Regions from separate parts of the Pantoea allii genome, predicted to be linked through region 4. Evidence: predicted binding sites of a transcription regulator. Region 4 holds the regulator's gene; each other region holds the start of a gene.
The links. Region 4 encodes CRP, which controls carbon source genes, mostly activating them, when cyclic AMP is high. Its sites were predicted from a motif close to ATGTGANNNNNNTCACAT; they were not measured.
Positions count from the first base shown of each region.

Region 1: the regulator CRP is predicted to act here: its motif matches at 5,166-5,183, upstream of QNH99_RS18700 (enolase C-terminal domain-like protein).
Region 2: the regulator CRP is predicted to act here: its motif matches at 4,989-5,006, upstream of QNH99_RS21705 (iron-containing alcohol dehydrogenase).
Region 3: the regulator CRP is predicted to act here: its motif matches at 4,262-4,279, upstream of yrbN (protein YrbN).

Region 1 covers NZ_CP125958.1:3,961,894-3,969,203, forward strand. The annotation lists gene QNH99_RS18675 (YecA family protein) at 1-667, shown strand, start outside; gene QNH99_RS18680 (FadR/GntR family transcriptional regulator) at 906-1,616, opposite strand; gene QNH99_RS18685 (MFS transporter) at 1,703-3,100, opposite strand; gene idnD (L-idonate 5-dehydrogenase) at 3,243-4,286, opposite strand; gene QNH99_RS18695 (SDR family oxidoreductase) at 4,317-5,084, opposite strand; gene QNH99_RS18700 (enolase C-terminal domain-like protein) at 5,410-6,663, shown strand; gene QNH99_RS18705 (beta strand repeat-containing protein) at 6,902-7,310, opposite strand, start outside.
Region 2 covers NZ_CP125959.1:73,978-81,287, forward strand. The annotation lists gene QNH99_RS21685 (YhcH/YjgK/YiaL family protein) at 1-187, opposite strand, end outside; gene QNH99_RS21690 (sialidase family protein) at 192-1,349, opposite strand; gene QNH99_RS21695 (sodium:solute symporter family protein) at 1,351-2,772, opposite strand; gene QNH99_RS21700 (dihydrodipicolinate synthase family protein) at 2,850-3,734, opposite strand; gene QNH99_RS21705 (iron-containing alcohol dehydrogenase) at 3,752-4,897, opposite strand; gene dtnK (D-threonate kinase) at 5,042-6,322, shown strand; gene QNH99_RS21715 (D-threonate 4-phosphate dehydrogenase) at 6,339-7,301, shown strand.
Region 3 covers NZ_CP125958.1:4,131,401-4,138,710, reverse strand. The annotation lists gene truB (tRNA pseudouridine(55) synthase TruB) at 1-338, shown strand, start outside; gene rpsO (30S ribosomal protein S15) at 462-731, shown strand; gene pnp (polyribonucleotide nucleotidyltransferase) at 1,038-3,167, shown strand; gene nlpI (lipoprotein NlpI) at 3,297-4,181, shown strand; gene yrbN (protein YrbN) at 4,286-4,366, shown strand; gene QNH99_RS19400 (DEAD/DEAH family ATP-dependent RNA helicase) at 4,359-6,263, shown strand; gene QNH99_RS19395 (luciferase-like monooxygenase) at 6,354-7,310, opposite strand, start outside.
Region 4 covers NZ_CP125958.1:439,962-447,271, reverse strand. The annotation lists gene QNH99_RS02045 (LysE family translocator) at 1-100, opposite strand, end outside; gene QNH99_RS02040 (hydrolase) at 155-1,171, shown strand; gene QNH99_RS02035 (YheU family protein) at 1,176-1,394, shown strand; gene QNH99_RS02030 (phosphoribulokinase) at 1,456-2,325, shown strand; gene QNH99_RS02025 (OsmC family protein) at 2,355-2,759, opposite strand; gene crp (cAMP-activated global transcriptional regulator CRP) at 3,065-3,697, shown strand; gene QNH99_RS02015 (YccS/YhfK family putative transporter) at 3,756-5,831, shown strand; gene QNH99_RS02010 (bifunctional acetylornithine/succinyldiaminopimelate transaminase) at 5,833-7,053, opposite strand; gene QNH99_RS02005 (aminodeoxychorismate synthase component II) at 7,142-7,310, opposite strand, start outside.

The DNA of each region.
Region 1 (7,310 bases), 1.0 Mb from region 4:
GAAAGAAGGCCCGTTAAGCGAAAAAGAGCTGCAATGGCTCGAAGATATGCTGGAAAAATACGGCAGTGAAGCGTCGATTCTTGACGTCTCCGAACTGGACGGCCTGCTTACCGCCGTGCTTTCAGGCCCAACAATGGTAGAACCCAGCCGGTGGTTAATTGCGCTCTGGGGCGGCGAAAAACATATTCCTAAATGGAGTAATGAGCGTGAAATGACGCGCTTTATGGAACTCAGCTTTCAGCATATGAATGACATTGCTGACCGCTTATCTGAGTTTCCGGAACAGTTTGAACCGCTGTTTGGCGTACGCGAAATGGAAGGGCTGGAATTTACCGTGGTTGAAGAGTGGTGCTACGGCTACATGCGTGGCGTGGCATTAACGGACTGGTCTGCGCTTCCCGCGGCGCTTCAGACGTCACTGGACGCTATCGCCTTACATGGTCTCGAAGAGAACCTGGAAAAGGTGGATGCACTCACGCCAGAAGAAATGGAAAGCAGCATTGATGCGATTTGCCCTGCCGCGCTGGCGCTTCATGATTACTGGATCTCACAGCCAGAAGCCATTCCACAGATACAGCAGCCGATAACGGCGGAAAAACAGCCGGGCAGGAACGATCCCTGCCCCTGTGGCAGCGGTAAAAAATACAAGCAGTGCTGTCTGCATTGATCGACGAGGGAGCCTGTTGGCTCCCTTTTTTATTCTGCTGATCCGTGCTGAATAACACCTTGCCATCCTGATCGGCACGCCTTCATCCCTGAACGCGTCACGCAATGACCGTGGCGTGGCCGGTGATAAACGGACAGGCAGAGCACAAGATAAAAGCACAAAGCAGCCGGTGAATCTTGTTTTCCTGTCCTCACCCGACGGACAGCGAGATAGCCTTAGCCGCACAAAAACGTGCGTCCTAATGACCTTCCTCTTTTTTAATCATCTCTATCGCGACCACGTTATGTTTCATCGCCTCGTTAAGCACTTGTACCGCCGAGGAGGCGTCACGGTTTTTAATCGCCATAAACACTTTGATATGTGCTTCAACGCTTTCAAGCGTGATGCCCAGTGAGCGATTCAGCTCCTCAAGATAATAGTAATAAATATCTTTAATGGACTTCATCACGTTGTAAAACACACTGTTATGAGAGGCACGGATAATCGCCAGATGAAAGTCGTAATCCGCTTCCGAGTACTTCTTATAATCGCCTTTGTTGATGAGCATATTATTGAGCGCGTGCTCCAACAGGCCGATATCCTCTTCCGTCGCGTGTTCCACGGCCAGCTCAACACATTTAAACTCAACGGTCTGGCGAAAGACCATCATGTCGTTAAACGCTTCCCGGCTCAGATGCATTAACGGTCTGGCGTTATTGTTGAGCATGTGCGGCGAAAAGTCTTCACACACATAGCTGCCGCTGCCCTGACGCGTAATCACAATGCCGAGATCGCGCAGGCGTTGGACCGCACTCCTGATACTGACGCGGCTTACATTAAAAGAGTGCGTCAGCTCCGCTTCAGAAGGCAAACGCGTGCCTGCAGACCAGCTACCGTCCAGTAGCCTGGCCTTAATTTGCTCGAACACTTCGTTAACGACGTTCTGTTTCTGAATGGATTTTATGCTCACAACACTGTCTCATATGATGTCCTACATGACGCCATTCTATCTCATGCGTTACAACAAAGTCCTGCGCTAACACCCAGCCCCAGACATCACTCGCCGCTTCCTGCCCGGAGCGTGGGGGCAATGTGCTGACGACCCGCAGGTACGCCGCCTGACGCATCAGCCTCCACGGTAAGATCCCGATCGGCCACCTCAGGCATAACCAGTGATGCCACCAGACCAATACAGGAATAGCAGATCAACATGACCGCAATCGGATACCATGAGCCCGTGAGCTGGCAGAAAATGCCAGCCAGCAGCGGCCCTAATCCGGTGGCAAACAGCCCTCCGATTTCCTTCGAGATAGCCATCTGAGCAAAACGGTTTCTGGAACCAAACATCTCCGCCATGGTGATCCCTTCAATCGCAGCCTGGCCTAATACGGCGATGTTGTGGATCACGATCAGGCAAACCATGATGGTACTGACGGACTGCGCTTTATCGACGATCAGCGAAATCATCGGGTAAGCCAGAATAATCGAGCCCAGCGTCAGTATGCGGTAGGGAATTCGACGCCCTATCCGGTCTGACAGCCAGCCGATAAGGGGAATGGACAGAAAACCAATGACCGAACTCACCATGATGGCATCAGTGGGAACCGCCTTGTTGAACAACAGCGTCTGGACCATATAACCCGCCAGAAAGGTCTGAATGATGCCTGAGTTACCCGCCTGACCAAATCGCAACCCGGTAGCAATCCAGAAGGCTTTGCCCTTCATTAACGGGAAAACGGACTGGCTTGGCTGTTCGTGGGGCTTAACGGTGGCGGATTGGGCGACATTTTCAAACACCGGGCTTTCTTTCAGGTTAAAGCGCAGCCAGATAGCAAAGCCCATCACCACGAAACTGGCCAGGAAAGGAATGCGCCATGCCCAGGCAATCACGTCGTCATTGGTGAAGAAGAAAAACATGGCCGCCCAGATTGCCGTTGCACTCAAGGTACCGCAGTTGGTTCCCATCGCAACCAGCGAGGCGATAATGCCCTTTTTACCTTTAGGTGCATATTCAGCCAGCATCGTGCTGGCACCTGATATTTCTGCACCGGCGCCTAAACCCTGAATAATACGCAGTGCGACCAGCAGTAAGGGCGCTAAAATGCCCACCTGCTGATAGGTCGGTAATACGCCAATTAAGGTGGTACTCACGCCCATTAAGGCGATAGTAATAAACAGGACTTTTTTACGGCCAACGCGGTCGCCCATTTTACCAAAAAAAACGGCCCCGACGATTCGTGCAATATAACCGGCACCGTAGGTTCCCATTGCCAGAATCAGCGCCATTGCACCGGACTGTTCGGGAAAAAACACTTCATGAAAAACTAATGCCGCACCAAGAGAATAGAGCTGGAAATCCATAAACTCTAACGTTGTACCCAGCCATCCTGACACGGAGGCCCTGACAAGATCAGACGTATTACGTTTGGTGGTGTTGGTATTTGAATGACTCATGCTTTCACCCTGAGGTCGACGATGCGTTAACAGACCATTAAATGACAGGCGAGCGCCGCTCACGCGAGCGTGAGCTTATTTTCACCCGCGATAATTACTGCTGTTTTTTAGCCACAGTCATGACGACTTGTTTTAGTGTCTTTTATGAAAACTGAACTAATACTTTTGAATGTTGCGTTTTATCACTGGCCGCATTTAATGCTGCCTCAATATCGTGATAGTCATAATGACCGGAGAGAATTGGACGCGGATCGATAATGCCTTTTTCCAGCCATTTAACCGCAACGTCAAATTCATCAATAAAGCGGAAGGAGCCTTTCCAACTTATTTCTTTTACCAGCATCTGTGCCACAGGAAAATTAAGTGGACTTTTTCCCATGCCTATTTGAACCACAACGCCGCCTGGTCGCGTCACCAGAATACTGGATTCAATCGCCGCTTCTGCGCCGCTGGCTTCCAGCGTGACGTCAAAATATCCCCGGTTTTCACCATAGCGGGCAACGGCGGCCTGATCGCTTGCATCCACCGCCGCGTCAGCCCCCATTTCCACCGCAATTCGGCGGCAACGCTCGCTCAGATCAAACGCCACAATCTCTGCCGCGCCGGAAGCTCTTGCCGCCGCAATCGCTAATGCGCCTATGGGGCCCGCGCCCATCACCAGCACCTTTTTACCCACGATGCTGCCTGCCACATTGAGCGCATGGATCACTACCGCAGTAGGCTCGGCAACGGCCATGACGCTGGACGGAACCTGCTCATCGTAAGCCACGCACTGTTGCGCAGGCACCACGACATACTGTGCAAATCCACCGTTCACGTGCGGGGTAAACTGGGCGCTCCCCATAAACCGCATGGTGGCACAGGCATTCTGCTTACCTGCCCGACAATACTCACACCGCCCACAAGGCTGAGAGGGATTAATCGCGACTTTTTGCCCCGGCTGTAGCGACGAAGCGGCCGGGGCATGAAAAATGCGCCCTACAAATTCATGACCAATCACCAGCGGTTGTGTGATCACCGATAATCCAGCGCGCCCTTCGTGGTAATAGTGAATATCAGAGCCGCAGATACCGCCGCATTCCACTTTCACAACGACATCATCATCCGAATATTTCAGCTCGCGCTGTTCAACCACTATCTCTTTTTTGCCCTTTGCCACACAGGCATGAGTTATTACGCTATGCACATCTTTTTCCTCTTCTCGGGTCAATGAGGCTTACAGCACAGCCAGCCAGCCGCCATCCACGTAAATAATCTGACCATTGATATAATCTGAGGCAGGCGATGAAAGAAAAACGGCCGTACCGGCCACTTCTTCGGGTCGTCCCCAACGCTGCGAAGGGTTGCTACTTTTCACCCAACTGTCGAACTGGACATCATTGACCAGCGCACTGTTCATATCCGTTAAGATGTAGCCCGGCCCAATCGCATTGGTCTGGATATTAAACTGCGCCCATTCGGCTGCCATTGAGCAGGTCAGCATCTTAATGCCGCCCTTGGCGGCGGTATAAGGTGCGACGGTTGGTCGAGCCGCCTGGCTGGTCAGCGAGCCGACATTAATGATTTTTCCGCCACGATTACGGGCGATCATGCGTTTTGCCGCCGCGCGAGACACCAGAAAGGCGCTGGTCAGGTTGGTATCAATCACCTTTTGCCAGTTTTCCAGTTCCAGCTCCAGCATGGGTTTGCGGTACTGAATCCCGGCGTTATTAATTAAGATATCGACCGCGATCCCCTGCTCGTCCAGACGGGAAAACGCCTCTTCTATGGCACTTTCACTCGTGACATCAAATACCATTCCGGTTACGCCAAAGCCTTTATCGGCGAGCTGTGCCACGGCGTCAGTCAGAACGGCCTCTCGCGTACCGTTCAAAATAACCTGCGCGCCGGCAGCGGCCAGCGCTTCCGCGTAGGCAAAACCCAGCCCCCGGGAGGAACCGGTTATTAAGGCCGTTTTACCGGTCAGGTCGAACATTGCAGTCATGTTTCACCTTTAAATATGTATGACAACTATCTTATTAAGGTGAATTTACGAGCAGATTAAATCAATACACAATGCGTATTTATGAGGCGCGCATCACAAAGCCTTAACAAAAAACCCATCTAAGTCATTGTATAATATTAATATAAACACAGATTATTTACAGAAAGGTGATTCAGTCGATCGCTGTCACAAAAACGGCAGGACAAAAATGAAATCGGCAAGCTTTGTGGTAGAAAGAACATGTTGTATGACAACATACCTTTGAGCCGTGAGCAGCAGCGATGAGTACGGTGGCAGCTAATGTTCTGAAAATTAAGGAGCTATTGTGAGTAATCTGTTTATCACCAACGTGAAAACAATTTTGACTGCGCCGGGCGGAATCGATCTGGTAGTGGTTAAAATCGAAACCAATGAGCCAGGGTTATATGGTTTGGGCTGCGCCACCTTCACGCAACGCATCTATGCCGTGCAAAGTGCCATTGACGAGTACCTTGCCCCGTTTCTGATTGGTAAAGATCCCGCCAGGATCGAAGATATCTGGCAGTCCGCCGCCGTGAGTGGCTACTGGCGTAACGGTCCGGTAATGAATAACGCCCTTTCCGGCATTGATATGGCGCTATGGGATATCAAAGGTAAGCAGGCCGGCCTGCCGGTTTATGAGCTGCTGGGCGGGAAATGTCGCGACGGTATCGCGCTCTATGTGCACACTGATGGCGCAGATGAAGCCGAAGTGGAGGACAGCGCACGCGCCAAAATGGAGGAAGGTTATCAGTATATTCGCTGCCAGATGGGCATGTATGGCGGTGCAGGTACCGACGACCTGAGGCTGATTGCCACCCGCATGGTGAAAGCGAAAAATATTCAACCCAAGCGCTCGCCACGTAACAAAGCGCCGGGGATCTATTTTGATCCAGAAGCCTACGCGAAAAGCATTCCGCGCCTGTTTGATCATCTGCGCAATAAGCTGGGTTTCAGCGTGGAGCTACTCCATGATGCTCATGAACGTATTACCCCAATTAACGCGATTCATATGGCCAAAGCGCTGGAGCCTTATCAGCTTTTCTTCCTTGAAGATCCGGTGGCACCCGAGAATACCGAGTGGCTGAAAATGTTGCGCCAGCAATCTTCCACGCCGATTTCAATGGGCGAGCTGTTCGTCAATGTGAATGAGTGGAAGCCGTTGATCGACAATAAACTGATTGATTACATCCGCTGCCACATTAGCTCGATTGGCGGTATCACACCGGCGAAAAAAATCGCCATTTACAGTGAATTAAATGGGGTTCGCACCGCCTGGCACAGCCCCGGCGATATTTCACCGGTTGGGGTTTGCGCCAATATGCATCTGGATCTGAGCTCACCCAACTTCGGCATTCAGGAATACACGCCAATGAATGATGCGCTGCGTGAGGTATTTCCGGGCTGCCCTGAGGTTGAGCAGGGCTATGCTTATGTTAATGATAAGCCAGGTTTGGGTATAGATATTAATGAGGCGCTGGCGGCGAAATTCCCCTGTGAGGGCGGCAATCCTGGCTGGACGATGGCCCGCACCCCGGACGGCACCGTCTGGCGTCCCTGAATAATCATGTGTTTTTGCAGAGGCTCAGCATTGAGCCTTTTGCTTATCACTCCTGTTAATGGCCGGGTCAGGCACCACCGAAACAGGCCGGCCAATGAAGGTTTATCGTGTTCAGAAAAAGATAAATAACAGGCCGGATAACGATGCTCTGTTTTTTCAGGTTATTCTGCGTGCTGGGTAAAATACGCTGACATGCTTTTCCCCTATGCACCACAATAATCCCTCCAGGCTAAGACGATTATTCTTCGGGTTTATTCACGATATTATTGTCTTCATCCATCTGGTAAGGCATATCCGCTTCTATTCCCCCCTTTCCGGTTTTGGCAACCACACTGGTGTAACGCTTTCCATCCCAGCAGCGAAAAATCAGGGTTGAATTCTCCCCGGCCGTCAGCGTAGAGCCATTGCTCCCTATCAGTTTGCTGCGGCAGCCCGCGGTAAGAATGCTGTTGATGCCCGCCGTCAACTTGCTTCGATCTCCCGCCATGAGTATGCATTCATTGCCTGCGGTCAGTTTGCTGCGATCGCCTGCGGTGAGATAACTGTTGTTGCCTGCCAGAAGCTTGCTGCGATCCCCGGCGGTTTGGGTGCTGTCTGCACCCGCGATCAGCTTGCCGCGCTCTCCAGCCATTTGCACACTGTCTGCC
Region 2 (7,310 bases), on a different replicon from region 4:
GTCGTAATGCCGCATCCTGAGTGCTGGCCTGCTGGATATTACAAAACCACTCAGCCTTTTCCGGTTGCCACTTACCGATGTCTTTTGCTGCTAATGCCTCAAGTGAGCATTCGGGTAACTGGAGTAGGGCTAACAGTTTATCCGGTAACCCTGCCATTGGCAGGGCGCTCAGGTTTCCAATCATCATCTGACTATTCCTTCACCCACTCTGGCGTGACGCGAGCATATTTGATCGCCTGACGGAAATACGTATAAGCGATATGCAATGTGCCTTCAGCATCCTGTTTGATACTTGGATAGGAAAACTCACGGTTAAGCTTCTCCTGCGAGTTATTGGTCATGCAGTAACCATCGCCCTCATCCAGGTTTTTCTGCCATGGCCAGCTCTTGCCGCCATCAGCCGAAATAGCCAGGGTCATGGGCGCGCGTGGTGCCCCCCAAAATGCGGCACGGCCGGTAGTTTCTGGCTCTTTTCTGCCATCACCATCATCGATCTCATCATACAAAGAGGCACGACGTTCCGTTGCTCCGGCCGCGCTCATATTGTTAAACACCAGGGCCAGTTCGCCGCTTTGAAGCGTTGTCACCTGAATTGAGGAGTTGTTGTTAGGCAGAACGGTGGCTTCAGGCGCTGACCAGGTTTCACCGCCGTCGGTTGAGCGGCTGAGATAGATATTATCTGCCCAGCGACTGCGATAAAGGGCAACAAGCGAGCCGTCCTGTAAGGCGGTGATGTTCATGTGCACGCAACCCAGGCTGTCCGGCACCACCACATCCCGCCAGCTTTTGCCCTGATCGGACGAAATTTTCACCGCGCTGATATCATCATTACCAACCCACTTTTCGCCCGGCTGAGTGCGGCAGTAGAAGACGGGCAGTAACCAGTTACCATTCTCCAGCACGGTGATAGGCTGACGGATGAACGTTCCTGGCTTGTCTAACAGGGTGTCAATCGGCCCCCAGGTTTTACCCAGATCGCGGGACTGGCGGTATCTGACAATCGCGGTATCCTGATTGCCGGATACCTGCGCTGTCCATAACAGCCACAGCACATTATCGGGCGCGAGAAACAGCACAGGGTTCTGCTCAGAACGCGTTGGATCGTCAGACAGTTTTACCGCCTCGCTCCAGGTCTCACTTCCCGCCGGCAAGCGCGAGCACCAGACGGAGATATCAGCAATCCCTTCCTGCGTGCCGCCGAACCAGACACAGAGCAGGGAACCATCGTGAAGCGGCAAAATATTTGCCGCGTGGTTTTGCGGGCACGACGAAGGCAACATTGCCGTCAGCACTCGGCCATCTTTTTCCCATGGCTTCACATGGCCATCACGAATTACGGTTACAGTCATTTTATTCTCCTTTGCTTGCTGCAGTTTTTGCATCTTCAGCGGCTTGGGTTCTGGCTTTACTTGGGATCATATGATCGATAGCCATGATTAACGCAGGCGTCAGGAGCGCGATATACATGTTGTTAATACCAAACGGATCCCCTAACAGATACCAGATGGAGGTGACAACACAGGCGCCAATCAGTCCCGCGTTTGCGCCACGGGTACTTCTGTAAAATGGCGCGTAGAAAGCAATCACCGCGACAACGGTAATAGACAGACGAATAGCACGTGTAAAGAAAGAGAGCTTCAGGACTTCCGGTACGAACAGAACAAAAATCAGCGGCAGGAAGCCAATTAACAGCGATAACCAGCGGGTGGTTTTAAATTCCTGCTCAGGTGACGGCTTGAAGTAAGGCACATAAAAATCTTTCACCACCAGTGAGGCAATCGCCAGGGCTACAGTACTGACGCTGACAAAGATGGAGGCAACCAGCGAGGTCGTCACCAGACCGGCCAGCCACGGGTTCATGTCCTGCAGGAACACGGGCATTGCATACAGGCTGTTAATGTCGGGATGCAGATACTTAGCGGCCACGCCGATCACCGCAATCGCCAGGGCAATCGGCATACAGAACAGGAAAGCAATCCAGGTTGAACGCTGCGCAGACTTAACATCTTTGGTTGAGGAGATGGCCTGAATCACAAACTGCGTGCAGAAAATCGAACCAATGGTACCGATGAGCCAGGCAAAGATTGTTGACGCACCAATATTCCCGTCCCAGGTCCAGTAATAAGCGGGCATTTCGTCGATCATTGGCTTGAGGCCGCCCGTTTGCGACAGGGCAAACCATAAAATGGCCAGCACACCAAAATACTTTAACCCGCTGTGCAGCATGGTGACCCAGGCAATCCCTTTCAAACCACCAAACGCAAAATAGAAGGTACTGACCACGGCCGTAATAAATGCGGCAACTGGTAAGGTGACGTGTAATACCGTCGCGATAGCAGCGGCACCACTCACATAATTTCCCACATTGACCAGGAGCAGGGCATAAATCATGATCAGTGAAATGATATTTTTAGTACTGTTACCGTATTTTTCAGCGATAGCACCTGAAATGGTAATCTTGCCAGTATTATAAATACGTTTTACCAGGAGCATACCAAATAACGGGAAACCAATTGCGGCACCAATAACAGACCATGACGCCGCGATACCGCCTTCGAAAGCGGCCTGAGCAGTCCCAATAGTGGATTTTGCGCCTATATATTCTGACATCAGCAGAATACCAACGATAAAGGCTGGCATGGCTCTGGAGCCTTCCATAAAATCGCCAGAGTTTTTACTGCGTAATCGGAATGTCAGCCAGGTGGTAAAGACAATATAAGCCACCACGATGCCAATAATTATCAGGGTGTCCTGAGCGTTGAAAGTTTTCATTATAGCCTCAGATATAACAAGATAAATTCGGGGAGCAGGGTGTACTCCCTGTATTTACGATTTATTACTTCTTATTATCACTTCAGGTAGAGGTTGATGATTCTGCGGATTTCATCTTCCTGAGCGGCATCAAAATGAATCGCATAACGACTTTCGCCCACGTTATGACCCAGAATCTGCAACGCTTTTTTTACCGCTGCAGGTGAAAAGGCCACTTTATAAAGGTCGGTGCGTAAACCCGTTACCTGCTCTTGTGCCAATCGCGATCCGTCGATATCTCCGGCGTGGAACCGGGACCAGATATCATTTATTTGACGGGGCGCAACGTTAGCCAGACCTGAAATGCAGGCTGAACAGCCGTCTACATAACCCTGATGGATAAGCGAATCCGGCCCGTTCAGGACAGCAAAGTCTTTGCTATCCTTCACCGCATCCAGATATCCACTCAGGCTTTCGTAGCTTCCCGCACTGTCTTTTACGCCAATAATATTGGGGTGCTCAGCCAGTATGCGGGCCGTTTCTGGCGCAATGGTATTGCCCGTTCTGGCCGGAATGTTGTACAAAAAAACCGGGACGGAAAGGGCATCGGCGATAGCCGTATAATGGTTAATCAGTTCGCGTTGATTGAGGGGAACAAAGTAAGGCGTAATAACCGAAACCGCGTCTACGCCCAGTTTCTCAATTTGTTTACCTAAGCGAATGGTTTCACGGGTAGAGATCTCACCAATATGTGCAACGACGTTTCCGCGTCCTGATACTTCATCGACACAGGTTTCAGTAACAGTAAGTTTCTCTTTTTCATTCAGAACAAAAAACTCACCGTTGGTGCCGCCGCAGAAAATCCCATTGCCCGCATTCAGTTGACGAATCACCTGACGTTTAAGCTCATCAAGATTAAGCTCACCTTCTTTGTCAAAAGGGGTAACAATCGCTGTTAGCACACCTTCAATTTTTTTACTCATTGCCCACTCCTTTTAAATTAAACCGTTGGGAAAAGCGTCCGGTAAATCGCAGCCACATCCTGATGGCTGACCACGCAAGGCGCATTGTTCATCAACCGCTTCACATTCAGAGCCGCTTCGCTAAGGGAATCAATGTCATCTGAAGGCACACCTAAGGCTTCCAGGTTATCCGGCAGGTTGAGTCGTTTAACTAATTTGGCGAGATAGTCGACCAGCGCATGGGATTTCTCTTCCTGGCTTAGTGTGGTATCGGCATCCGGAATCAGGTCCCAAACGTTGGCAAATTTTTCCACGGCAAACGGGCGTACGACTTTCATGCAGGGTGCCAGCAGAATGGCGTTGGCGACACCGTGAGGCAGATGCCAGGTCCCGCCCAGCGGATAAGAAAGCGCATGCACAAGGTGAGTGCCGGCATGGGCAATCGCCGCGCCGCCATAATAAGAAGCCCACAGCATCTCCAGCCTAGCGTTCAGGTTATGCGGCTCATTAACGGATGTTTCGAGATTACGGAATAATTTATGCAGACCCATTAACGCCACGTTGTCGCCCACAGGGTTAGAAATGGTGGCGGTGTAGCATTCAAGTAAATGGCACAACGCATCAATGCCCGTTGAAGAGGCGATGTGCGCGGGCATGCTGGTTGTCAGTTCGGGTAGCAGGGCAACATAATCGGGCAGCATCACAGGAGAAATAATGCCCACTTTGGTATTTTTCTCTGGAATGGCCAGAATCGCATTGGGTGTCGATTCCGATCCGGTGCCCGCAGTAGAAGGAATGAGCAGCGAGGGCAAACGGGCTTCGATTTTCTGACCGTCCAGCAGCGCCTTAAGCGACGGGCTGGAAGCATGGCATAAAACAGAGAGGAGCTTCGCCACATCCAAAACGCTTCCGCCGCCAATGCCCACCACCAAATCATAGGTTTTGCCTGCCGCGCGCGACAGCACGGCCTCAACATCGGTATGCGTTGGCTCAGCGGGAACATCATCAATAAGTTCAACATGACGGTCATCCTGGCCCAGCAGTGCCAGAATTTGCTGAGTCGCGGACAAATTCACAATGTTCTTGTCTGTCAAAACCAGCAGTCGGTTACGGCCCACAACGACTGGCGTGAGGGCGTTTATCGCGTTGGAACCGCTTAAGATTGTACTGTTAATTAATGCCACGTTTTTCTCCCCGTTTTTGACTGAAATTCTTCATACTGCTGTAGCGCATTCACTCAGTGACTAAATTTATAAATAAAATGAGGCTTTATTAAATTGATCTTGCTCACATATAATCGATTGTGATTGAATATAATCAAGCGGCGGATGAGTAGCATTGGAGATCCAATGACGGTACAGGCGGGTAATCAAAAAAAATGCATTGTGCTGGCCGATGATTTCACCGGCGCGAATGATGCCGGTGTTTCGCTGGCTGAGGCAGGCATGGTCGTGGATGTCATTTTCCAAAAGCCCTATCTGAGTAAGGCCCAGGCGATTGTACTGAACAGCGACAGCAGGGCGTATTCAGCGAGCGATGCCGCACAGCAAGTCACAAACCACATGACTGCACTTTTGGCAGACCAACCCGGTATGACCGTGGAGTGGTTTATCAAAAAGATCGATTCGACGATGCGAGGTAATCCCGGAGCCGAAACAGAGGCAGTGTTGCAGGCAACCGGCATCAATCTGGCGGTCATTGCGCCTGCGTTTCCGGCAGCAGGACGAACAACGCAAAACGGTGAATGTCTGGTTTCCGGCAAATTGCTCACCGCGACGGAATTTGCCAGCGATCCAAAAACCCCGATCGTGAGTGCAGATATCAGTGACATTGTGCAAAAACAGAGTCGCATTAGCTGCATTAACGTCAGGTGCAGCGATCTTGCCCGGCACGCGCAAGAGGTGCGCGAAGGAATGACCGCCCTCATCGTTGATGCAAAAACTGATGCTGATTTGGATCACATCGTAGAAATATGTGCATCGTTACGGCCAAAGCCGTTGCTGGTAGGCTCAGCTGGGCTGTGTGATGCTTTTGCTCGCTATTTTACGTCAGCCAAAAAGTACCCAGGTCTGTTTGCTGTGGTGGGTTCAATGAGTGAAGTCGCTCAAAGACAACTGGCGCTAGCCGCAGAACATCCGCGAGTTGAACACGTCTATATCGATACCGCTGAACTGCTGGAGAAAGGTAGCGATCGTTTCAGAGAGGCCATTACCTGCATTCTTCGTCATGGCTTACATTGTCTGGTTCATACCTGCTGTGACAGTGGCGACAGGCAACATATACAGAGGCTGTGTGAACAACGTGGCATTACCCGTAAGCAACTGGGTGAAAAAATCAGTTTTCTGCTTGGAGAACTGGTCCATTCGGTCATGCGCATCACGCCACCAAAAGCACTGTATCTCTCAGGTGGTGATGTCGCGACTGCAACCGCAACCGCATTGGGCGCAACAGGATTCAGAATTCGGGGCAGGGCTGCAGGTTGTGTTCCCTACGGGCACTTACTTGGCTGTGACTGGAATCAGACTGTATTTACTAAAGCCGGTGCTTTCGGTGATGAAACCACCCTCTTAAAAATTTTGAGTTTCGTTGAGGAGAAAACAGGTGACTAATACTGTTGCTATAACAATGGGCGATCCTGCAGGGATCGGTCCTGAAATCATTATCAAGGCTTTAGCCGAAGGGCCATTGAATGGCTCACCCGCGGTGGTTATCGGCTGCGCACAGACTTTCCGCCGTATACTGGCAATGAACATCACACCTCAGGTTGAACTCAGCGTTATTGAGCAGGTGGATCAGGCACAGTTCGCGCCGGGCATCATTCACATTATTGATGAGAAAGTTGCCCATCCGGAGGCGTTGCAGTGTGGCGTGGTTCAACCCGAAGCCGGTGATGTGGCCTATCGGTGCATCAAGCGAGCAACCGAAATGGCGATGCGTGGCCAGGTCAAAGCGATTGCTACCGCGCCACTGAATAAGGAAGCGCTGCACCTTGCAGGACATCATTATCCCGGCCACACCGAGTTACTCGCGATGTTGACGGACACCAAAGATTATTCGATGGTGCTGTACACCGATAAGCTGAAGGTTATCCACGTCACCACGCATATTTCGCTGCGTAAGTTTCTGGATACGCTCAGCCAGGAGCGGGTGGAAACGGTCATCAGAATCGCCGATACCTTTTTACGCCGGGTTGGCTTCACCCAGCCGCGTATTGCGGTTGCAGGCGTAAATCCACACGCTGGCGAAAATGGTCTGTTTGGTGATGAAGAGATTCGAATCCTGACGCCGGCTATAGACGCGATGAAAGCGCAGGGCATTGATGTTTATGGCCCTTGTCCGCCGGACACCGTATTTATGCAGTGTAATGAAGGTATGTATGACATTGTTGTCGCGATGTATCACGATCAGGGACATATCCCACTTAAGCTCCTCGGTTTTTACGACGGTGTGAATATCACGGCAGGATTGCCTTTCCTGCGCACCTCAGCCGATCACGGCACCGCATTCAATATTGCCTGGACAGGCAAGGCGAATCCCGAGAGCATGGCGATATCAATCGATATGGCGATGAAAATTACCCGAGAATAAATAACGCAT
Region 3 (7,310 bases), 880 kb from region 4:
TGCAGGTGGCACGCTATCCGTTTGAGAGAATGGTGACGCTGGAACAGTTGCAGGCGCTCCAGCACAACGCTAACGAGACGGGTGAGGATCTGGCGCAGCATCTTGATCCGCTGCTTTTGCCAATGGACAGCCCCGCGTCAGATTTCCCGGCGGTAAACGTGTCCTCTGATGTGGCCGCATACTTTAAACAGGGCCAACCGGTTCACGCCAGTCAGGCACCGGCTCAGGGCCTCGTGCGCGTCACCGAAGGTGAAGAGGGCAAATTTATCGGCATGGCAGAAATTGCCGAGGATGGCCGCATTGCTCCCCGACGTTTAGTGGTTGAGTATCAGAATTAAGTTGTGCGCTTTCCGCGTTGGGCATTTGCGTTGCCCTGAAGCGAAGAGTAGAATGGCGCGGCTTTAAAGCGGGATGCTGAATTAGAGATCGGCGCCCATACATTCATTTAACTGGAGTTTATTATGTCTCTAAGCGTAGAAGCTAAAGCAGAGATCGTTGCTAAATATGGTCGTGGTGCTAACGACAGCGGTTCAACCGAAGTTCAGGTTGCCCTGTTGACCGCGCAGATCAGCCATCTGCAGGGTCACTTCTCTGAGCACAAGAAAGACCACCACAGCCGCCGCGGTCTGCTGCGTATGGTATCTCAGCGTCGTAAGCTGCTGGACTACCTGAAGCGTAAAGACGTTGCACGCTACAGCAGCCTGATCGAAAGTCTCGGTCTGCGTCGCTAGTCTTAAAATCGGGTCGTCAGGGATGCCACTCACGTGTGCTAAAAACCCGACTGGCGATCAGATTTGTGCGAGTTTCATGAAAAGGGGGCCTTTATGGCCCCTTTTTTCGAGCAATGCGCAGCAATCCTGAGCAAACTCATGTATTGTTGTTGGGTGTGATCTTTGTTTGCAGAGGTTCGCGCGGCTAATGAGAGGCTTTTACCGCAGGGGCGGTTAAGGGTTGTCATTAGTCGCGAGGATGCAACGAGGATCGGTAATCAATGGCAGGCTCAATATAGCACTGCCCCGATGTTAAGGACTTTGATTTTGCTTAATCCGATCGTACGCAAATTCCAATATGGTCAACATACCGTCACGCTGGAAACCGGCATGATGGCTCGCCAGGCGACTGCCGCTGTTATGGTGAGCATGGACGATACCGCAGTATTTGTCACCGTGGTTGGTCAGAAAAAAGCCAAACCAGGCCAGGACTTTTTCCCACTGACCGTGAACTATCAGGAGCGTACTTACGCTGCTGGTCGTATCCCAGGCAGCTTCTTCCGTCGTGAAGGTCGTCCAAGCGAAGGCGAAACCCTGATTTCACGTCTGATCGACCGTCCTGTGCGTCCACTGTTCCCGGAAGGTTTCGTTAACGAAGTGCAGGTTATCGCCACGGTTGTGTCGGTAAACCCACAGGTTCACCCAGACATCGTTGCCATGATCGGTGCCTCTGCAGCGCTGGCGCTGTCAGGCCTTCCGTTCAACGGCCCAATCGGTGCAGCGCGCGTTGGTTATATCAATGACCAGTACGTACTGAACCCAACCGCGGATGAGCTGAAAACCTCACGCCTGGATCTGGTCGTTGCCGGTACGCAGAATGCCGTTCTGATGGTGGAATCTGAAGCAGAAATCCTGTCTGAAGAACAAATGTTGGGCGCAGTGGTGTTCGGCCACGATCAACAGCAGATTGTGATTGAAAACATCAATTCACTGGTCGCCGAAGCGGGCAAGCCGCGTTGGGACTGGCAGCCAGAGCAGGCGAATACTGCACTGATTTCACGCGTTGCGGCGCTTGCCGAAACACGTATCAGCGATGCGTACCGTATCACTGACAAGCAAGAACGTTATGCTCAGGTTGGCGTCATTAAAGACGAAACCATTGCTGCGTTGCTGGCGGAAGATGAATCACTGGATGCGGCCGAAATCGGCGACATCGTTCACAGCCTGGAAAAGACGGTTGTCCGTACCCGCATTCTGAACGGCGAGCCACGTATCGATGGTCGTGAGAAAGACATGATCCGTGGTCTGGACGTGCGCACCGGCGTGCTGCCGCGTACTCACGGTTCAGCCCTGTTCACCCGTGGTGAAACGCAGGCGCTGGTTACTGCTACCCTGGGTACGACCCGCGATGCGCAGAACCTGGATGAGCTGATGGGCGAACGTACCGACAGCTTCCTGTTCCACTACAACTTCCCTCCGTACTCTGTCGGTGAGACCGGTATGGTAGGTTCGCCTAAGCGTCGTGAAATTGGTCACGGTCGTCTGGCGAAACGCGGCGTGCTGGCTGTGATGCCAAAAGCCGAAGATTTCCCGTATACCGTTCGCGTGGTTTCTGAAATCACCGAATCTAACGGTTCTTCTTCTATGGCCTCGGTCTGTGGTGCCTCTCTGGCGCTGATGGATGCAGGTGTGCCAATCAAGGCATCTGTTGCGGGTATCGCGATGGGCCTGGTAAAAGAAGACGACAAGTTTGTTGTCCTGTCCGACATCCTGGGTGACGAAGACCACCTGGGCGATATGGACTTTAAAGTCGCCGGTAGCCGTGAAGGTATCACCGCGCTGCAGATGGACATTAAAATCGAAGGCATCACCCGCGAAATCATGCAGGTTGCGCTGAACCAGGCCAAAGGTGCACGTCTGCACATTCTGGGCGTCATGGAGCAGGCTATCAGCACCCCGCGTCAGGAAATTTCTGAGTTCGCGCCACGTATTTACACCATCAAGATCAGCTCAGACAAGATCAAAGATGTGATTGGTAAAGGCGGTTCCGTGATCCGTGCGCTGACCGAAGAAACCGGTACAACCATCGAAATCGAAGATGACGGTACCGTGAAAATCGCAGCGACCGACGGTCTGAAAGCGAAAGAAGCTATTCGCCGTATCGAAGAAATCACCGCAGAAATCGAAGTGGGCCGTGTCTATAGCGGTAAAGTCACCCGCATCGTAGACTTCGGTGCCTTCGTCGCTATCGGCGGCGGTAAAGAAGGTCTGGTGCATATTTCTCAAATCGCAGACAAGCGTGTTGAGAAAGTGACTGACTATCTGCAGATGGGTCAGGAAGTGCCGGTTAAGGTGATGGAAGTTGATCGCCAGGGCCGTGTGCGTCTGAGCATCAAAGAAGCGACAGAAACCAAGCCTGAAGCTGTTGCAGCTGAGAGCACACCTGACGCTGAATAAGTCTTTCCTGATTTGCCTCTCCTTGCCTGGCAGGGAGAGGCTTTTGTGTCATCGCGAGGGCGGGAATCCTTGTGCACAGCAGGCGGATAACAGGATGGTTGTCCCAATGTTTGTATTCGGGAGTGGGAAATGAAGCCTTTTTTGCGCTGGTGTTTTGTTGCGACAGCTTTGACGCTGGCAGGATGCAGCAACTCCAATTGGCGTAAGAACGAAGTTCTTGCAGTACCTTTACAGCCCACACTGCAACAGGAAGTGATTCTGGCTCGCATGGAACAAATTCTTGCCAGTCGAGCCCTTACCGATGATGAACGCGCACAGCTGTTATATGAGCGCGGAGTGTTGTATGATAGTTTGGGTCTTAGGGCATTAGCGCGGAACGATTTTTCGCAAGCGCTGTCTATAAGACCAGATATGCCAGAGGTGTTTAACTATCTTGGTATATACTTAACGCAGGCGGGCAACTTTGATGCCGCCTATGAAGCGTTTGATTCTGTACTTGAGCTTGATCCAACTTACAACTATGCGCATTTAAATCGTGGTATCGCCCTCTATTACGGTGGTCGATACAAGTTAGCGCAAGATGATCTGCTGGCGTTTTATCAAGACGATCCTAACGATCCTTTCCGCAGCTTGTGGCTCTACCTTGTCGAAAGCAAGATGGATGCAGACAAAGCGAAAGTGGCGCTCAAGCAGCGTTACGACAAAGCGGTCAAGGACCAATGGGGATGGAATATTGTTGAGTTCTACCTTGGCGACATCAGCGAAGCAACACTGATGGAACGTCTCAAGGCGGACGCAACGGATAACACCTCGCTCGCTGAACATCTCAGTGAAACCAACTTCTATTTAGGTAAGTATTACCTAAGTCTGGGGGAGAAGGACAACGCAGAAGCGTTGTTCAAACTGGCGGTCGCCAACAACGTTAATAACTTTGTTGAACACCGATACGCATTGTTGGAACTGGCGCAACTCGGCCAGGCACAAGACGATTTATCAGAATCTGACCAGCAATAGCTGACGAACTTTTTTGCCTGTAAAACCTGTCAAGTCATCATCTTCAGGGATGAAGGCTTTTCTGTTCGTCAAAACTTCTAATTTGAGCCGGTTCACACTTTTTGATGAAAATGACTGAAAGTTTTCACGACGAGTTATGTAGACTGGCCGCCGCAATCAACGAGGCACGTGTACTACATGACTGATATTCAAACCACTTTTGCTGACCTTGGCCTGAACGCCGAACTCCTTGAATCACTGAATGGCATGGGCTATGTAAAGCCATCCCCAATCCAGGCTGAGTGTATTCCTCACCTGCTGGCGGGCCGTGACGTGTTAGGTATGGCGCAGACCGGGAGTGGTAAAACCGCAGCGTTCTCGCTGCCGCTGTTACATAACATCGACCCAACTGTTAAAGCACCGCAAATTTTGGTGCTGGCACCGACCCGCGAACTGGCGGTGCAGGTTGCTGAAGCTGTTACCGAATTCTCTAAACATATGCGCGGTCTGAACGTGGTTGCCCTTTACGGCGGCCAGCGTTATGACGTGCAGCTGCGCGCACTGCGCCAGGGACCACAGGTTGTCGTGGGTACGCCAGGCCGCCTGCTGGACCACCTGAAACGTGGCACCTTAGATTTGTCTAACCTGCGTGGTCTGGTTCTGGACGAAGCAGATGAAATGTTACGCATGGGCTTCATCGAAGACGTTGAAACTATCATGGCGCAGATCCCAGAAGGTCATCAGACCGCACTGTTCTCTGCCACTATGCCAGAAGCGATTCGTCGTATTACCAAGCGTTTCATGAAAGATCCGCAGGAAGTTCGCATCCAGTCAAGCCTGACAACGCGCCCGGATATCAGCCAGAGCTACTGGACTGCCCACGGCCGTAAAACTGATGCGCTGGTTCGCTTCCTTGAAGCAGAAGACTTTGATGCGGCGATCATTTTCGTGCGTACTAAAAATGCAACGCTGGAAGTCGCTGAAGCGCTGGAGCGTAGCGGTTACAACAGTGCGGCACTGAATGGCGATATGAACCAGGCACTGCGTGAGCAGACGCTGGAGCGCCTGAAAGATGGTCGTCTGGATATCCTGATTGCTACCGACGTTGCGGCCCGTGGCCTGGACGTTGAGCGTATCAGCCTGGTTGTTAACTACGATATTCCGATGGACTCAGAATCATACGTTCACCGTATCGGCCGTACCGGTCGTGCAGGTCGTGCCGGTCGCGCACTGCTCTTCGTAGAGAACCGCGAGCGTCGTCTGCTGCGTAATATCGAACGCACCATGAAGCTGACTATTCCAGAAGTTGAGCTGCCAAATGCAGAACTGCTGGGTCAGCGTCGTCTGGCTAAGTTTGCTGCGAAAGTTCAACAGCAACTGGAAAGCAGCGATCTGGAGCAGTACCGTGCGCTGCTGGCTAAGATGCAGCCTGAAGAAGAGCTGGATATCGAAACCCTGGCTGCGGCTCTGCTGAAAATGGCACAGGGTGAGCGTCCGCTGATCGTTCCTGCTGATGCACCACGTCCAGCGCGTCGTGAATTCCGTGAGCGTGACGATCGTCGTGAGAGCCGTGATTCACGTGAAGCACGTGGCCCACGCGAAAACCGTGAGGGCGGCGACCGTCCACGTCGCGAGCGTCGTGACGTTGGCGATATGCAGCTGTACCGTATTGAAGTGGGCCGTGATGATGGTGTTGAAGTTCGTCATATCGTGGGCGCTATTGCTAACGAAGGCGATATCAGCAGCCGTTACATCGGTAACATCAAACTGTTCGGTACGCACTCTACCATCGAGCTGCCGAAAGGCATGCCTGGCGATGTGCTGCAGCACTTTACCCGTACACGTATTCTGAACAAGCCGATGAATATGCAGTTACTGGGTGATGCTCAGCCGCATGAAGGTGGCCGTGGCGAACGTCGTCCGGGTGCCGGTGCTGGCGAGCGTCGTGGCGGTGCTGCGCGTCCTGAAGGTCAGGGCCCGCGTCGCTTCTCTTCTGAGCGCCGTGAAGGCGGTCGTGATGGTGCACGCCCTTTCAATCGTGAAGGCGGTCGTGGTCCACGTCGTGAAGACAGTGCTGCTGCACCACGTCGTCGTGACGCGTAAGCGAGCTTATTCGGTGTAATAAAAAGGGAAGCCTACGGGCTTCCCTTTTTTTGTCTTGTCGTTGACCCATCACAGGATCACCGCCGCTGGCTACAGGTTGCTGGCAGCTTCCATGGCCAGCTTAAACGAATGCAGGCGCGCTTCGGTGTCGTAAATTTGCCCGTTAACCATCACCTCATTTGCCTGAGTTTCACGCAGCAGTGAAGCCAGACCATGCCGTACCTTATCCACATCGCCAACCAGAGACATGCTCAGCGCCTGCTGCACGCCATACTGTTCTGACGGCGACCACAGGCTGTCCATATTCTGTACCGGTGCAGGCAGCGGACCCGGTTTACCACGACGCAGGTTGATAAATTGCTGCTGCATGGAGGTAAACAGAAAACGCGCTTCACTTTCGGTGTCAGCGGCAACAATGTTTATGCACACCGTGGCGTACGGCTCGGCAAGGCGCGCGGAAGGCTTGAAGTTCTCACGATAGACGTGCAGGGCCTGGAACAGCTGGTCCGGCGCAAAGTGTGAGGCAAAGGCAAACGGCAGTCCCATTTTGGCCGAGAGTTGAGCGCTATAAAGGCTGGAACCTAACAGCCACACCGGAATTTTCATTCCTAAGCCGGGAACCGGCTGCACCGGCGGCTGCGCGCCCGCTTCAGCATCAAACCAGTCGATCAGCTCGGCAACATCGTCCGGGAAGGTATCGGCATGAATGCCCGACAGATGACGACGCAGTGCCAGCATCGTGCGCTGGTCCGAACCCGGTGCACGGCCTAATCCCAGATCGATACGATCGGGATACAGCGAAGCCAGGGTACCAAACTGCTCTGCAATCATCAGCGGTGAGTGATTAGGCAACATAATGCCACCAGAACCCAGACGCAGCGTGGTGGTGTTGGCGGCCAGATAGCCAATCAGCACGGCGGTGGCCGCACTGGCAATGCCAGTCATATTGTGGTGCTCGGCGAGCCAGTAACGTTCAAACCCCAGTTTTTCTGCCTGACGCGCCAACGCGAGTGAATTATGGAAAGCATCACGTGGCGTCGCGCCCTG
Region 4 (7,310 bases):
AGTTGGCACCTGAGGCGGTGAGTAACATATTATTAGGTCCGGGTGTAATCGCCGCGACCCAGAGAAACCCTAACAGTGATAAAAAAAGACTGAGTTCCATTTAACCGGGTTCTCCCTCCATTATGTAAAAACTTATCGAAGCTAACAGTGTGATATGGAACAGACAAGCCTTTACAACATGAAATTTTCGGGCCCGGATGGCGCGGCGTTTATCCCTGTGCGCGGCCTGGCGAATCCTCATCTACAAACCCTGCTGCCGCGCCTCATCCGCCGCACGATAAGAGTCACGCCTCACTGGCAACGGCTTGATTTACCCGATGGTGATTTTGTCGACCTGGCCTGGAGTGAAGATCCGCAGTTTGCACAGCATAAACCGCGCGTGGTGTTGTTTCATGGTCTGGAAGGCAGTTTCCACAGTCCCTATATCCACGGCCTGATGCAGGTCTGCAAACAACGTGGCTGGCTGGCCGTAGTGATGCACTTTCGCGGCTGCAGCGGCGAGCCGAATCGTCTGAACCGGATTTATCACTCAGGAGAAACCGAGGATGCACGCTTTTTTCTGAACTGGCTGACGACGCGCTGGGGCCGCGTTCCGACCGCCGCGGTGGGGTTTTCGCTGGGCGGGAACATGCTGGGTTGCCTGCTGGGGCAACAGGGCAATGATGCCGTCATTGATGCCGGCGTTATTGTTTCTGCGCCGCTGTTGCTTGAGCCCTGCAGCGCCCGACTGGAACGTGGATTTTCCCAGGTTTATCAGCGTTACCTGCTGAGCCAGCTTAAAAAGAATGCTCAGCGCAAACTGCACGCATGGCCTGACACTCTACCGATTGATCTTAAACAGCTCAGCGCGCTGCGCCGCCTGCGAGACTTTGACGACGCGATCACCGCCCGCGCACATGGCTTTGCCGATGCCACGGATTATTATCGCCGCGCCAGCGCCATGCCGCTGCTTCGCTCGGTGGCAAAACCGTTGCTGATCATCCATGCGAAAGACGACCCGTTTATGAGTGATGAGGTGATCCCGCAGAATGACCAATTATCTGCCACTATTACCTATCAGCTGACGCGCCATGGCGGTCATGTTGGCTTTGTTGGTGGCACCTTGCGCCAGCCTCAGTTGTGGCTGGAACAGCGCGTGCCACAGTGGATTTCCCCTTATCTGGATAGCTAACCCTGTGATGATTCCCTGGCAACAGGTTTCCCCCGAAACCCTCGAAAATTTAATTGAAGCCTTTGTCCTGCGCGAAGGCACCGACTACGGTGAACAGGAGCTCAGCCTGACGGAAAAAGTCGCCGATGTGCGACGTCAGCTGCAGCAGGGTGAGGTGGTACTGGTCTGGTCTGAGCTTCACGAATCGGTAAACATCATGCGCAAAAGCGAGTTTCGCGGCTGATGCACAGAATGAAAAATCGTGCTAACAATGCTCATCGCCCGACTTCACAGGGAGTTTTACTATGTCTGCACGCCATCCGATCATTGCGGTAACGGGTTCCAGTGGCGCGGGAACCACCACCACCAGCCTGGCATTCCGTAAAATTTTTCAGCAACTCAATTTGCACGCTGCCGAGCTGGAAGGTGACAGCTTTCACCGTTTTACCCGGCCAGAAATGGATATGGCGATTCGTAAAGCACGCGATCTGGGTCGCCACATCAGCTATTTTGGCCCGGAAGCGAATGACTTTGGCCTGCTGGAACAAACCTTTATTGAATACGGTGAGCACGGCAAAGGCCAGTCACGGAAATACCTGCACACCTACGACGAAGCCGTGCCCTGGAATCAGGTGCCGGGCACCTTTACGCCGTGGCAGCCGCTGCCCCCGGATACGGACGTGCTTTTTTATGAAGGACTGCACGGCGGGGTGATGACGGCTCAGCATAACGTCGCTGAAAAGGTGGATTTACTGGTCGGCGTGGTGCCGATTGTCAACCTGGAGTGGATTCAGAAGCTGGTCCGCGATACCGGTGAACGCGGCCATTCCCGTGAGGCCGTCATGGATTCGGTTGTGCGCTCAATGGAAGATTACATCAACTTCATAACGCCACAATTCTCACGCACCCATATCAACTTTCAGCGCGTCCCTACCGTGGATACCTCCAACCCGTTTGCGGCCCGCACCATTCCTTCGCTGGATGAGAGTTTTGTCGTCATTCACTTTCAGTGTCTGGAAGATATTGATTTCCCTTATCTGCTGGCCATGCTGCAGGGATCGTTCATTTCCAATATCAATACGCTGGTGGTACCGGGCGGAAAAATGGGGCTGGCGATGGAGTTGATTATGGCGCCGTTGGTGAAACGGCTCATGGAAGGCAAACGCATTGAATAAAATCAGAGGCCGCGCGGGCCTCTGAGAGATCACAGCTCGATAACCTCGTAGCTGTGGGTGATCGCGACCCCTTTGCCTAACATAATGGCAACCGAGCAATATTTTTCCGCCGACAGGTCGACCGCACGCGCCACGGCTTTATCTGAAAGTGCTTTTCCACTCACGATAAAATGCAGGTTGATACGGGTAAAGATGCGAGGGGCTTCTTCCCGACGCTCTGATTCGAGTTTTACTTCGCAATCAGCCACATCGTTGCGGCCTTTTTGCAAAATTGAAACCACATCGATTGCGCTGCAACCACCGGCCGCCATCAGCACCATTTCCATAGGACTGGGCGCTTTATCACCGGAATTACCATCCATTAAGACCTGATGGCCGGATGATGATTCGCCGAGGAATGTTAACCCTTCAACCCATTTGACTCTTGCCTGCATAATTTCGCCCCCAGAATACCCTGTTTTTGCGCCAGAGTACGCTTTTGCCTGGTAAACAGCAATCCAGAGAAATCAGCCTCATTGCTGAAGCGAGACAACACAAGACAGTCGGCGAAAGCTGTGCTACAAACAGTGCTGAAAATATTTTTTCGTCATCCGAAGATGAAGCCGGGAAGAATTATGCGCTCTGCGCCGAATGCAGCCCGAATAATTTCCTGAATGGAAACACGCTTAACGCTTTCATCGCCTGGCAGGGAAACAGAGCCCTGTATTTTGGGCACGATTACAATAGAGGATAATAGCGAATGGTTCTCGGCAAACCGCAAACAGACCCTACACTTGAATGGTTCCTGTCCCATTGCCATATTCACAAGTATCCATCCAAAAGTACGCTGATTCATCAAGGTGAAAAAGCCGAAACGCTTTACTACATCGTGAAAGGTTCCGTCGCGGTACTGATTAAGGATGAAGAAGGCAAGGAGATGATTCTTTCTTACCTGAATCAAGGCGATTTTATTGGTGAGCTTGGCCTGTTTGAAGAAGGTCAGGAACGCAGCGCCTGGGTACGTGCGAAAACGGCGTGCGAAGTAGCAGAAATTTCCTACAAGAAATTCCGTCAGCTCATCCAGGTTAACCCGGATATTCTGATGCGTCTTTCTTCACAGATGGCGCGCCGTCTTCAGGTGACGTCAGAAAAAGTGGGAAATCTCGCGTTCCTGGATGTCACCGGACGCATTGCACAGACGTTGCTTAACCTGGCTAAACAGCCTGACGCCATGACGCATCCTGACGGCATGCAAATTAAAATTACTCGTCAGGAAATTGGCCAAATCGTTGGTTGTTCACGTGAAACCGTGGGCCGTATCTTGAAGATGCTGGAAGATCAGAATCTGATCTCCGCACACGGCAAAACCATCGTTGTTTACGGCACCCGCTAAGCCTTATTATTCACGGCGTGATGGCAACATTATGCCGTGAATATCTTGTGTTGAGCCCATGTGGCGAAGAATAATTTATCACCCCGAAGTTAACTATGCGCTGCGCCAGACTCTGGTGTTGTGCCTTCCGGTCGCGCTCGGCTGGCTGTTTGGCGATCTGCAAAAAGGGTTGCTGTTCTCATTAGTTCCCGCCTGCTGCAATATTGCTGGCCTGGATACACCGCACAAACGTTTCTTTAAGCGCCTGATTATTGGCGGCAGCCTGTTTGCCTTTGGCAGTTTGCTGATGCAGTGGCTACTGCTCAAAGACGTCCCTCTGCCGTTGATTCTGTTTGCGATGCCGTTACTCCTTGGCGTCACAGGTGAAATCAGCCCGCTGCACGCCCGACTGCTGCCCGGTACGCTGATTGCCGCGATTTTTACCATCAGCCTGATTGGCCGTATGCCCATTTACGTGCCTCCGCTGCTCTATATCGGCGGTACGCTCTGGTACGGATTATTCAACTGGTTTTGGTTCTGGCTGTGGAAAGAGCAGCCGATGCGCGAAAGCCTGAGTTTAATCTACCGTGAGCTGGCAAATTACTGTGACGCAAAGTACAGCTTGCTGACGCAGCTTACCGATCCTGAAAAAGCCCTGCCGCCCCTGCTGGTGCGTCAGCAAAAAGCGGTCGACCTGATTAACACCTGCTACCAACAGATGCATATGTTGTCCGCAAGCCGCGATCACAGCCATAAACGTCTGACCCGGGCATTTCAGGTGGCGCTGGATTTACAGGAACATATCTCCGTCAGCCTGCATCAGCCGGAAGAAGTCCAGAAGCTGGTGGAACAAAGCCATGCGGAAGCCGTTATCCGCTGGAATGCCAGGACGATTTCAGCCCGACTGCGCGAGCTGGCCGACGATATTCTGTATCACCAACTCTCCAGCCGTTTTGATATGGACAAACAGCTGGGTGCGCTGGAAAAAATCGCCCGCCAGCATCCGGACAATCCGGTGGGTAACTTCTGCCTCTATCATTTCAGCCGCATCGCCCGGGTACTTCGTACCCAAAAGCCGCTTTATCAACGTGACCTGATGGCCGATCGCCAGCGTCGTTTGCCGCTGCTGCCCGCGCTGCGAAGCTATCTGTCGTTGCGTTCTTCCGCGCTGCGCACCGCCGGTCGTTTTGCCGTCATGCTGATGCTGGGCAGCGCCCTGGCGGTGTTTTTCTCCATTCCAAAGCCCTACTGGATTTTGATGACAATCATGTTTGTCAGCCAGAGCAACTACAGTGCAACCCGGGTTCGTATCCAGCACCGGGCCCTGGGCACCTTTGCCGGGTTGGTCATTGCGGCAGCCTCGCTGCGCCTGGATGTGCCAGAGCCGCTGGTGTTGAGCATCATGCTGGCCATTACCTTTATCAGCTATCGCTTTACCCGACAGTTTTACGGCTGGTCGATGGTAGGATTTACGGTCACGGCCGTTTATACGCTGCAACTGCTCTCCCTTAACGGGGCACAGTTTTTATTGCCCCGCCTGCTGGATACGCTGATGGGTTGCCTGATCGCCTTTGGTGGCATGTTATGGCTGTGGCCGCAGTGGCAGAGCGCGCTGTTGCGTCAGAATGCGCATGATGCACTGGAGGCCTGTCAGGACGCACTGCGGATGTTACTCGGCCCGGAGCAGTCTCCAGATAAGCTGGCTTACCAGCGGATTAAGGTCAACCAGGCCCATAACGCGGTGTTTAATTCCCTGAATCAGGCGATGCAGGAGCCGGGATTTAACTCACGCTACCTGCAGGATATGCGCTTATGGGTCACGCACTGCCAGTTTATTGTTGAACACATCAATGCCATGACAATTCTGGCGCGCGAACACACCATGCTGCCACCCACGCTGGCCGAGCACTATCTGCAATGGTGCGAGATTGCACTGCAACGTTGCCAGCAACGACTGGAATATGATGGGGAAAGTTCGCAGACGGATCTGCTGCAGGGCGTTGAAGATATTAACGAGGGGCCCGTCACGGTGCTGGAGCAGCACGTCCGGCGCATTCTTGATCATCTGAAAGTGATGCACACGATCTCATCTTTGGCCTGGAACCAGCGGCCTCATCATGGCCGCTGGCTGATGCGCAGTCTGCGCCGGAAATAACTCAGGCCGACAGCACCTTCTCTACCGCGTTGGCAAAGCGCGTCATGCCCTCTTCTATATCGGCAGGCTCGATAATCAGCGATGGCGCAAAGCGCATCACATCAGTCCCGGCCACCAGCACCATCACGCCTTCTGCGGCTGACGCATTCAGGATATCGCGCGCCTTGCCCGCATGTTGCGGTTTCAGGGCTGCACCAATCAGTAGACCTTTACCCCGGATATCGCTGAACAGATCGTGACGCGCATCAATCGCCTTAAGGGCCTCCACAAACTGCTGACGACGGATTTCCACGCCATTCAACACCTCTGGTGTATTGATGATATCCAGCGCGGTTTCTGCAATCGCACAGGCCAGCGGGTTTCCGCCATAGGTGGTGCCATGAACGCCAGGTGCCATGGTTGAGGCCACCTCATTCGTGGTCAGCATCGCACTGACCGGAAAACCACCGCCCAGCGCCTTCGCCGAGGTCAGAATGTCTGGCGTCACGCCATAGTGCTCATAGGCAAACAATTTACCGCTACGTCCCATGCCGCTTTGTACTTCATCCAGTACCAGCAGCGCCTGGTGTTTGTCGCACAGTTCACGTAAGCCCTGCAGAAACGCTGGCGTGGCCGGCATCACACCGCCCTCGCCCTGAATCGGCTCCACCACAATCGCGCAGGTATGATCGTCAATGACGGCTTTTACCGCATCCAGGTCGTTGAAAGGCACGTGAACGATATCGGCGGGTTTCGGACCAAAACCATCGGAATACTTTGGCTGTCCACCCACCGTTACGGTGAACAGCGTCCGGCCGTGGAAGGCATTATGAAAGGCAATAATTTTACTTTTAAACGGGCTGTGGCGTTTGCAGGCATAATAACGAGCCAGCTTAAAGGCGGCTTCATTGGCTTCCGCACCGGAATTAGCAAAAAAGACGCGCTCCGCAAAGGTCGCGTTGATGAGTTTACTGGCCAGCCGCAGCGCAGGTTCATTGGTGAACACATTGCTGGTATGCCACAAGGTTTCACCCTGTTTCTTCAGGGTTTCAACCAGCGCCGGGTGACAATGGCCCAGTGCGGTGACGGCAATCCCGCCAGAGAAGTCGATATACTCTTTGCCCTGCTGATCCCAGACTCGGCTCCCTTTGCCTTTTACCGGTACAAACTGTGCAGGTGCATAAACAGGCAAAATAACCTGATCGAACGTCTCCCGCGTTACCGCCATATTTTCCGCTGCCATTGACAACCTCGTTAACTGGTTCGTTGAGTCAAGATGAAATAATAATCATGAAATATGCATAAAAAATCACTTAAAGGCAAACACAACTTCATTGATTCAGGAAATTAGCTAACAGCAGGTGCCCCTGCTCACTGAGGATGCTCTCGGGGTGAAACTGCACGCCTTCCAGCGCCAGGGTTTTATGGCGAATCCCCATAATCTCATCCGGCTGACCATCGCGCACGCTCCAGGCCGTGACATCAAATTCATCAGGCAGC